Regions from separate parts of the Colwellia sp. 6M3 genome, predicted to be linked through region 1. Evidence: predicted binding sites of a transcription regulator. Region 1 holds the regulator's gene; the other holds the start of a gene.
What was found. Region 1 encodes LexA, which represses DNA repair genes until DNA is damaged. Its sites were predicted from a motif close to TACTGTATNNNNATACAGTA; they were not measured.
Positions count from the first base shown of each region.

Region 2: H4J50_RS01920 (YebG family protein) is a predicted target of LexA. The motif match lies at 2,714-2,733, and genes of this name have one in related genera.

Region 1 is NZ_JACGWF010000023.1:21,302-25,699, forward strand. It holds gene oxyR (DNA-binding transcriptional regulator OxyR) at 143-1,042, opposite strand; gene H4J50_RS07165 (cupin domain-containing protein) at 1,333-1,698, opposite strand; gene lexA (transcriptional repressor LexA) at 1,968-2,582, shown strand; gene coxB (cytochrome c oxidase subunit II) at 3,173-4,398, shown strand, end outside.
Region 2 is NZ_JACGWF010000004.1:65,780-70,177, reverse strand. It holds gene H4J50_RS01935 (chemotaxis protein) at 1-396, opposite strand, end outside; gene H4J50_RS01930 (response regulator) at 393-758, opposite strand; gene H4J50_RS01925 (M48 family metallopeptidase) at 1,423-2,151, opposite strand; gene H4J50_RS01920 (YebG family protein) at 2,247-2,630, opposite strand; gene dbpA (ATP-dependent RNA helicase DbpA) at 2,816-4,201, opposite strand; gene H4J50_RS01910 (alpha/beta fold hydrolase) at 4,315-4,398, opposite strand, start outside.

The sequences.
Region 1 (4,398 bases):
GGTAGCTTTAGTTATAAAAACGCTATTGTGATAAGCAATAGCGTTTTTTGTTGTCTAGCTTTTAGCTAGCGAGTGATCACATAAAACTTATGCTCAAAAATTGTTAAATAAAATTATTAAGCAAAGCCTATAAATAAAAATATTAATCCAATAAGCCCTTTACGGCAGTGCTAATATGACTCACAACGGCTCTAACACTCTCCATTCTTGCGTAGCCAGTTCGGCAAAGTAATACAATTTCGCGCATAGGCTGTGGATGTTGAAACGGAATATAATGTATATGTTTTTGTGGTGCATAATTCATAGTCGCAAGCTGCGGCATTAATGTAATTCCCATATTACTTGCCACCATGTAACGTAAAGTTTCAAGGCTGGTGGCTCGAAAACTATGATCTTCTTCAGCCCCAGCACTAAAACAATAACCCATAGCTTGGTCTCTTAAACAATGCCCATCTTCTAAAGTAAGAATTTTTTGATTGTGCAAATCATCAAACGTTACAGTAGATCTGTTAGCGAGTGGATGTGATGCAGACGTTGTCATGACTAAAGGCTCAGTAAATAAATCATATCGTTCAAAACGTGCCATTTCTGGTAGCCAAGGCAAAATTAAAATATCGAGCTTGCCTGTTTCCAACTGTTGTAATAAATCTTGGGTTCTATTTTCATGAAGATAGAAGTTTATTTTTGTTAGGTTACTGTTCAAGGTCGGCATAATATGCGGCAGTATATAAGGCGCTAGCGTGGGAATTAAACCTATGTGCAAATCACCCGAAAGGGGATCTAATAAAGCTTTAGCCGCTTCTTCAAAGTTATTTGCTGCGTTCAGTACTTGCTGGGCTTGTTGAACGAGTTTTTCGCCTGCCGGCGTTAGCATTACGTTACGAGGTTGTCGCTCAATTAGCGTTAACTTAAGTCGTTGTTCTAACTTCTGAATTTGCCCACTTAAGGTAGGCTGGCTTACAAAGCAAGCCTCTGCTGCATGTCCAAAGTGCTTGTATTGCGCGATAGCTGTTAAGTATTCGAGATCTCGTATTTTTATCATTGTTAAAATCTATGGCAATAAGAAATTTAATAGTTAATAGATTTTAACTTAAGCACATAGCTTTGGCTACATTGCACTAAATATGTAATGAGCTCAAAGGGCTGTAGCCATTTACTTAAAAAGAGTGAATGCAGAGAAGTAAATTTTCAGTGCAAAATATATTAATTCTTATAATGAGCTTGTTCGTTTTGAATCAACTAAACACCATCATTAGTTTTATCTTGCCTGTTGAAAACCCAAAGATACTCAATTCAATCACTCATTAAAAAACTCATCACCAGCCTGATAAATTATACCCATAAGTTATTTTGAGCGGTGAGGTTAGTGGTTTCATCACCCGTATTAACGACACCTTTGGGCTCTATTATCATAATTTTACATTCTTTATTAGCAACGGGCTTATGTTCAATACCTTTAGGTATTACAAATAATTCGCCCGAGGATAGGGTGACAACACCATCTGGTAATTCGATATTAAGCTCACCTTCAATCACAATAAAAACCTCATCAGTATCAGGGTGGTTATGCCAAACAAACTCACCTTCAACTTTAACTAATTTAAATTGATAATCATTCATTTCAGCGATTACACGAGGGGACCAATGGTCGGAAAATTTAGTAAACTTATCTTTAAAATTAATGACTTTAGATTGCATTTTTACTCCGATGGAATTTAGCACTATGGCAATACTACATTATTCAATAATCTTAAAACCATCAATGCCTGAATTAATCTATTTATCATTGATAAAATTGATTTGTCGATGGCATGTTTAAACAATAAAAAACGCTAACTTTCATTAAAATCAGCTTACTCGCTTATTCATTGAACAATAAGATCTTGCGTTTACTCTAAGCCTGTATACAATAACAGTAATACTGTTTAAAAATACAGGCTTAACCTTCAGTCGCTTAAGGAATATAAATGCGCCCTTTAACACCAAGACAACAGCAGATATTTGATCTGATTAGAGAAAAAATTTCAGATACAGGTATGCCACCAACGCGAGCTGAAATTGCGACTAACTTTGGCTTTAAGTCAGCCAATGCAGCAGAAGAGCATTTAAAAGCATTAGCTAAAAAGGGCTATATAGAAATGCTGCCCGGTACATCACGCGGTATTCGCCTTGCAGAAGAATTTATACAAGAAGATGGATTACCACTTGTAGGGCGAGTTGCAGCAGGAGAGCCTATTTTAGCGCAAGAGCATGTAGAGCAGCACTATAAAATTGATGGCAGTCTATTTCATCCTGCGGCTGATTATTTATTACGTGTTAGCGGCGAAAGTATGAAAAATATAGGTATTTTTGATGGTGACCTATTAGCGGTTCATCAAACAACAGATGTACAAAATGGCCAAGTAATTGTTGCTCGTGTTGAAGATGATGTTACGGTTAAGCGCTTTAAACGTGAAGGCAATGTGGTTTATTTACATGCTGAAAACGACGATTTTTCACCTATTAAAGTAGATTTAACATCTCAACAATTTAATATTGAAGGGTTGGCAGTGGGTGTAATTCGATCGGCCGATTGGATGTAATCACTTATTCATCTACTTTAATTATTTTCTATTCATTTCCCGTAACATTAAGCAGATTTAAACTAAGCGTTTAAATCTGCTTTTGCTTATATTTGGTCATACATTATCCCACTTACTTTTTTAAACTGAGTTATTGTGCTATTCGCTCGTAAAATCGGCTTTATGCAGGTTTTTTATACAGCGCATTGTGTGGCTGATTATTTATTATTCAGTACAAAAAAACATCTCAGAACAAAAAACAAACATTCTACATACCCTTTTAAAAATGGACGCTTCGCTTAGTTTAGGGTTAATACTCTATTGTATTTATTGGTTTTTATTTTTCATGCTTTTGAAATTTTAATTTGACCCCGATCAAGTTTTAAGTAATTCTAGTCTAGAAAACGTACAAACATAACAATAGGGCGTAATTGACGGTTGTCTGTTAATGCGTCACTTAAATAATAATAAATGTATGCGCAAAACAGTCAGCTTTCATGATGAATCTGTGTTGTTTTGCCTCAAAAGGGTGAAGGAGATGTCGAGTGAAGAGACGTAACCTAGGTTTGCTGTTGCTAGGGGGCTTGTTGTCCAGTTCGGTTTGGGCAGATATGCCACTGAATTTGACCAAGGGCGTTACGGATGTCAGTAGAGACGTATATGATTTACATATGCTGGTACTCTATATCTGTACTGCTATTGGTGTTGTGGTATTTGGTGCCATGTTTTGGTCTATGGTTTTTCACCGTAAATCAAAAGGCTTTAAACCATCAACCTTCCATGAAAGCACAAAAGTTGAAATTCTTTGGACGGCAATTCCTGTCGTTATTCTAATCGCGATGGCTGTTCCTGCCACTATTACGCTCATTGATATGGAAAATAACGATGATGCGGATTTGACGATTCAAGTTACTGGTTCTCAGTGGAAATGGCATTATAAGTATTTCGATCAAGATATCGAATTCTATTCAGTACTTTCTACTCCACGCGAACAGTATGAAAACCAAGACGGTACTTCAGCAGAGAAAGGTGAAAACTACCTGTTAGAAGTTGATCGTCATTTAGTTATTCCAACCAATAAAAAAGTACGGTTTGTTATTACTTCTGATGATGTTATTCACGCTTGGTGGGTACCGGCATTTGCGGTTAAACAAGATGCTAACCCTGGCTTTATTAATGAAGCTTGGACGAAAGTAGATGAACCCGGTATTTATCGCGGCCAATGTGCTGAGTTGTGTGGTAAAGATCACGGCTTTATGCCGATTGTGGTTGAAGTTAAATCAGAAGCTGATTATGCAATTTGGCTTGATGATCAAAAACAATTGAAGGCAAATGCAGCAGCAGCTGAAGCGGCTTCATTAAATGCTTCTGTTCCTCTAGAAGAGCTAATGCAACTCGGTGAAACAACCTACACTGCTTATTGTGCAGCTTGTCACCAAGTTAGCGGTCAAGGTTTACCTCCAGCATTTCCTGCCCTTAAAGGCAGTGCTGTTGCTACAACAGGTCCAGCTAGTGAGCACATAGATATAGTGTTTAACGGTAAAGCTGGTACAGGTATGCAAGGTTACGGCAAGCAATTAAGCTTAAAAGAAATTGCTGCAGTCGTTACTTACGAGCGTAATGCTTGGGGTAACAATACGGGTGATGCTGTGCAAGCTGCTGATGTAAAAGCAGTGTCGGGCGCCGCAAGTACCGGTATTTTAGATGTTGTTGAAGATGTAGTAGAAGATGTAACAGAGCAAGTTACTGACGTTATTGACGACATTATGCCTGAAGAAGATTTAGCCAAGGTTTATAGCAAAGATGAATTAATGACCATGGGTGAAGAAGTTTACAT
Region 2 (4,398 bases), on a different contig from region 1:
CATTTGGTTATCTATTTGGCTGGCAAATACATTCAAAAATGTAGTAGTTAAGATAGAACTTAAATCAATCATTTGCTCATCAAATGAAAGTTCATCAGCTTCATAACCGAGTAAGTCAGCTAACCGATTTGAATCAAGCGGTTGATACATCAGCAATGCTTCACCACGAATACCTTCATAGCCAAAAAAACCTTGGCTAACAATTGCCGTTGCTTTTAAGTCATGATTAAGGCTATCGAATAAGTGTTCTGATCGAACTTGCTCAATGCTGGGTACTTTTAAATATACAAAGGTATCTAAATAGCGAGCGAGTTGATCGCTCGCTTGTCCCATGGCGACATTAATCAACTCTTGTAAACAGTCGTGTTGATCCTCAGTTAAGTCAAATGCATTCATAGGAAACCGTGATTACTTAAATGTTCATTTAATGTATCTAATTCTATAGGTTTACGCAAAAATGCTTTTGCACCTAGCGATAATACGCGGCTTTGCATTTCAGGTTGAACATCAGCCGAAATCACAAAAACCGGTAAATTAATCCCTTCATCTTTCATTGCCTGTAATACGCCGAGACCGTCAATAACTGGCATAGTCAAATCGAGAAAAAGAATGTCAATATTTTGATTACGTAAAATATCAAGCGCTTCTTGCCCGTCTTTGGCTAATTGCACATCTGTAGATAGGTTTTCTGGAAGGCTTCTAAGTACTTGCTTTCTGGCTAAGTTAGAGTCATCACAAATAAGAACATTTGTACTCATTTGGCGCGATTCCTTAATTATTTTTTTTATTAACGCCTAATTTACATTAAATTTACTCTGCTGTTAATTGAAAATGCGAATAAAGGCGACATTTTTATTCAACTTGCTTGTTGAAAAGTATGCGCCCACTACATATCTTAACCTGTCCTACCGCTAACAAATCAAAATAGTAGCTCAAGTTATCTCACCAAATTTAGCGCATTGGTTACTGATATAAACTGTCGCTCTTATTTTATACAAGTTTGATTATTGAGATTAAACATTTCATTTCATAGCTTTAGCTGCTTTCCTTATGCAAAAACCCACTTTTAGAAAGTAGGAAAGCGACCACAACAACCTCACTTATTTCCTTACAAGTTTATTATTAATTCAATAAACGTAACTGACAAAACAGCAGACACTAGATAAATGCATAATGCCTTCCAACTGTAGTGTGTTAATTTCATATTCATCCCCTTGTTACCAATACTATCAATGGTTATTTACAAACGTTGATGTAATTGGATATTAATCATTATTTTTATTATTTTTTTAAATCACCAGAAGCACTTTTTAACCAGCAGATCTTGTGCCAACTAATTTAATTAAAAGCGGTAGTTCATAAAATGATGAAGGGGGTTATAGCGATGTGATTCTAGCAAGGGTTATTAGAAGATTAAAACAACTACAACCACTTCAGATGAGGTTGATTTTTTTGCATCCAGTTTTTGGCACTTTTATATTCGGGGCAATACACGGCAACTAATTGCCAAAATTTTGTCGAATGATTCATATGTTTAATGTGACATAGCTCATGAATAATTACATAGTCAACTACCCAAGTTGGTAGCATTTTCAATAAATAATTAAAACTCAATTCACTACGACTATTGCAACTGCCCCAGCGCGCTTTATATTTTCTAACCTTAAAAGATGATGCATGCAGTGACATTTTTTCTGAAAACAAGACAATATTTTGTGCTAAATATGCCTCTATTCGAGCTTTAAACCAAGCTTCTATTTGCGACTTAATTTTCAACACGGCTGCTTCTGAATACATATCGCAAGTATCATAACGCGCATTAATAACAACCGTTAAACTTTGCTCATGCGGATCATGAATAACATCAGAACGTCCATAGGTAATAATAATACTATGCGGTAAACCATCGATATATATTGATGGCTTTTGGTCAGTATTATCACGGCTGAACTGTTCACTAAATGAAGGGTTTAATAGGGTGTTTTGCTGTTGCTCAGCCACTTTTTCATTTAGCCACTGCAACTTCGATTGGATCAAGCTTTCAACATAGGCTGTTTTTACAAATTTGGGTGCTCTAACAATAATTTGAGCATTTCTAACTTGTAAGGCAATTGTTTTTCTACGTTCACTGCGTATTAACTGATATTCCAAAACACCACCATTAGTCTAGTTTAGCTAGGTAATAAACAAGCTTCATAGGTTAAGCAAGTTTTTACTTCAGTTAATGACGCTCGCCCATTTGCCTATTATGCTGCAGTTTTAGCTTTGGCTTTTGCTTTGGTACTTGTTGCTTTAGCCTTTTTTACTGTCTCAGTTGCTTGTGCTTCAACAACCTCTTCTACTGGCTCATCTTTTAGCTTACTCGAGCTAGTTGATGCTGCTTTGTTAGACACTACTTTAGCTTTCTTAGCTTGTAAGGCAACGAGTACATCATCTCTATTTTGTGCTAAATACACACAAAGCTCTTCACGGATACTTTCAGAAAGCTCGACAGGCGCATGTTCAAACATTTCAGATAAACTGTCTGCCATATCAAGCATTTTATCATATTCATCTGCGGCTTTTTTATCCATGAACGTTTCTACCTCCACACCTTGTCTTATGACGACAAATCGACTTTCAACTGCCATTGTTATCCCTTAATTAACTATTTATTACCAAACTCACGTTATTGCTAAAATGTATTTGCAGTAAGCGCAAACACTTCAACAACAACTGTACATATCATCAGTATCATACCTTTATTTTCTAAAATTGCCAGATAATGTTATCTGACAATTCAACTTTATATAGGTAAATCGCACGTACATTCAAATTACTTTAATTCGCGTACTCTAAATGTGCGGCCTTTTAATTTGCCATGGGTTAACTTGTTTAACGCTTTTCTCGCCACCATTTTTTCAACAGCAACGTAAGCCCAGTTTGGCCCTAATTGAATTTTACCGACTTGCTCAAATGTAATACCATTTTCACTGGTGAGTGCGCCAACAATATCGCCAGGTCTAACTTTTTGTTTTTTCCCGCCATCTATCTGTATCGTCGCCATTTTTGCTGTGAAAACGCTGTGTTCTAGCACTTCATTGCTCGGTAATTCTTCGCCTTCAATGGTGCGCTCTAAATAATCTTCTAGTAAGCCAATTTTATATCTGTCTTTGTTACTAAACAAAGTAAAGGCATAGCCAGTACTGCCTGCTCTACCTGTACGACCAATACGATGAATATGAACTTCAGTGTCATGCGCAAGGTTATAATTAAATACCGCGTCAAGCGCTTCAATGTCTAAGCCGCGCGCAGCTACATCGGTTGCAACCAATATTGAAGCACTTTTGTTAGCAAAACGTACTAAAGTTTGATCTCTGTCTTTTTGCTCTAAATCGCCATGCAATGCAACCACACCAAAACCGTAAGCGGCCAATTTGTTTGCAACATTCTGGGTTTCAATTTTGGTATTACAGAATATTACACTCGACTCAGGCTTGTGTGTTAATAACAATAACCGAATAGCTAATAAGCGGTCTTCATCGTTTTCCACTTGATAAAAGTGTTGTGAAATAGTGCTATTTTCGTGATTCGACTCTACTTTTATGACTGCCGGTGTTTGCAAATATTTATTAGCAATTTTTTGAATTTGATCTGGAAACGTCGCGCTAAATAATAAGGTTTGACGTTGCTGAGGAATTTTATCAATAATGTTATCTAATGCTGCTTGAAAGCCCATATCGAGCATACGATCAGCTTCATCTAAAACCAGTGTATCAACATGGTCCAACGATAAAGTGCCTCGACCTAAGTGATCTTCAATTCTGCCGGGCGTGCCAACAATAATGTGAGCCCCGTGTTCCAATGAACCCACTTGCGGACCAAAAGGTGTACCACCACAAAGCGTTAACACTTTAATGTTATGAACGGCCCGAGCTAATTTTCTAATTTCTTTTGCTACTTGGTCGGCTAATTCACGCGTAGGGCAAAGTACTAAGGTTTGAATTCTAAACTTTTTAACTTGTAGTTTATTCAATAAACCAAGACCAAATGCTGCCGTTTTACCTGAACCCGTTTTACCTTGAGCAATAACGTCTTGCCCCGCTAAAATAGCCGGCAAGCTCTTAGCTTGTATCTCTGTCATCTCGTGGTAACCCAGTGATGAAAGGTTTTCTAAAATTGCAGATTGCAAGGTAAGTGATGAAAATTTGCTGTCGCTCAACGTAAAAGTCCTAACTTAAAAATAATTGCCGCTATTTTACACGCTTTCACTCAAGCAAGCACAGCTTTACGCAATTAAATTATTGGCGCTATTTAAGACGATGAAAAGTAGCATTAACTCATCAATATATGGATGATTTTTGTTGCTAAAACTTGAGGCGATTCTAAAGGTAGCATATGACCCGTATTAGCGATTTC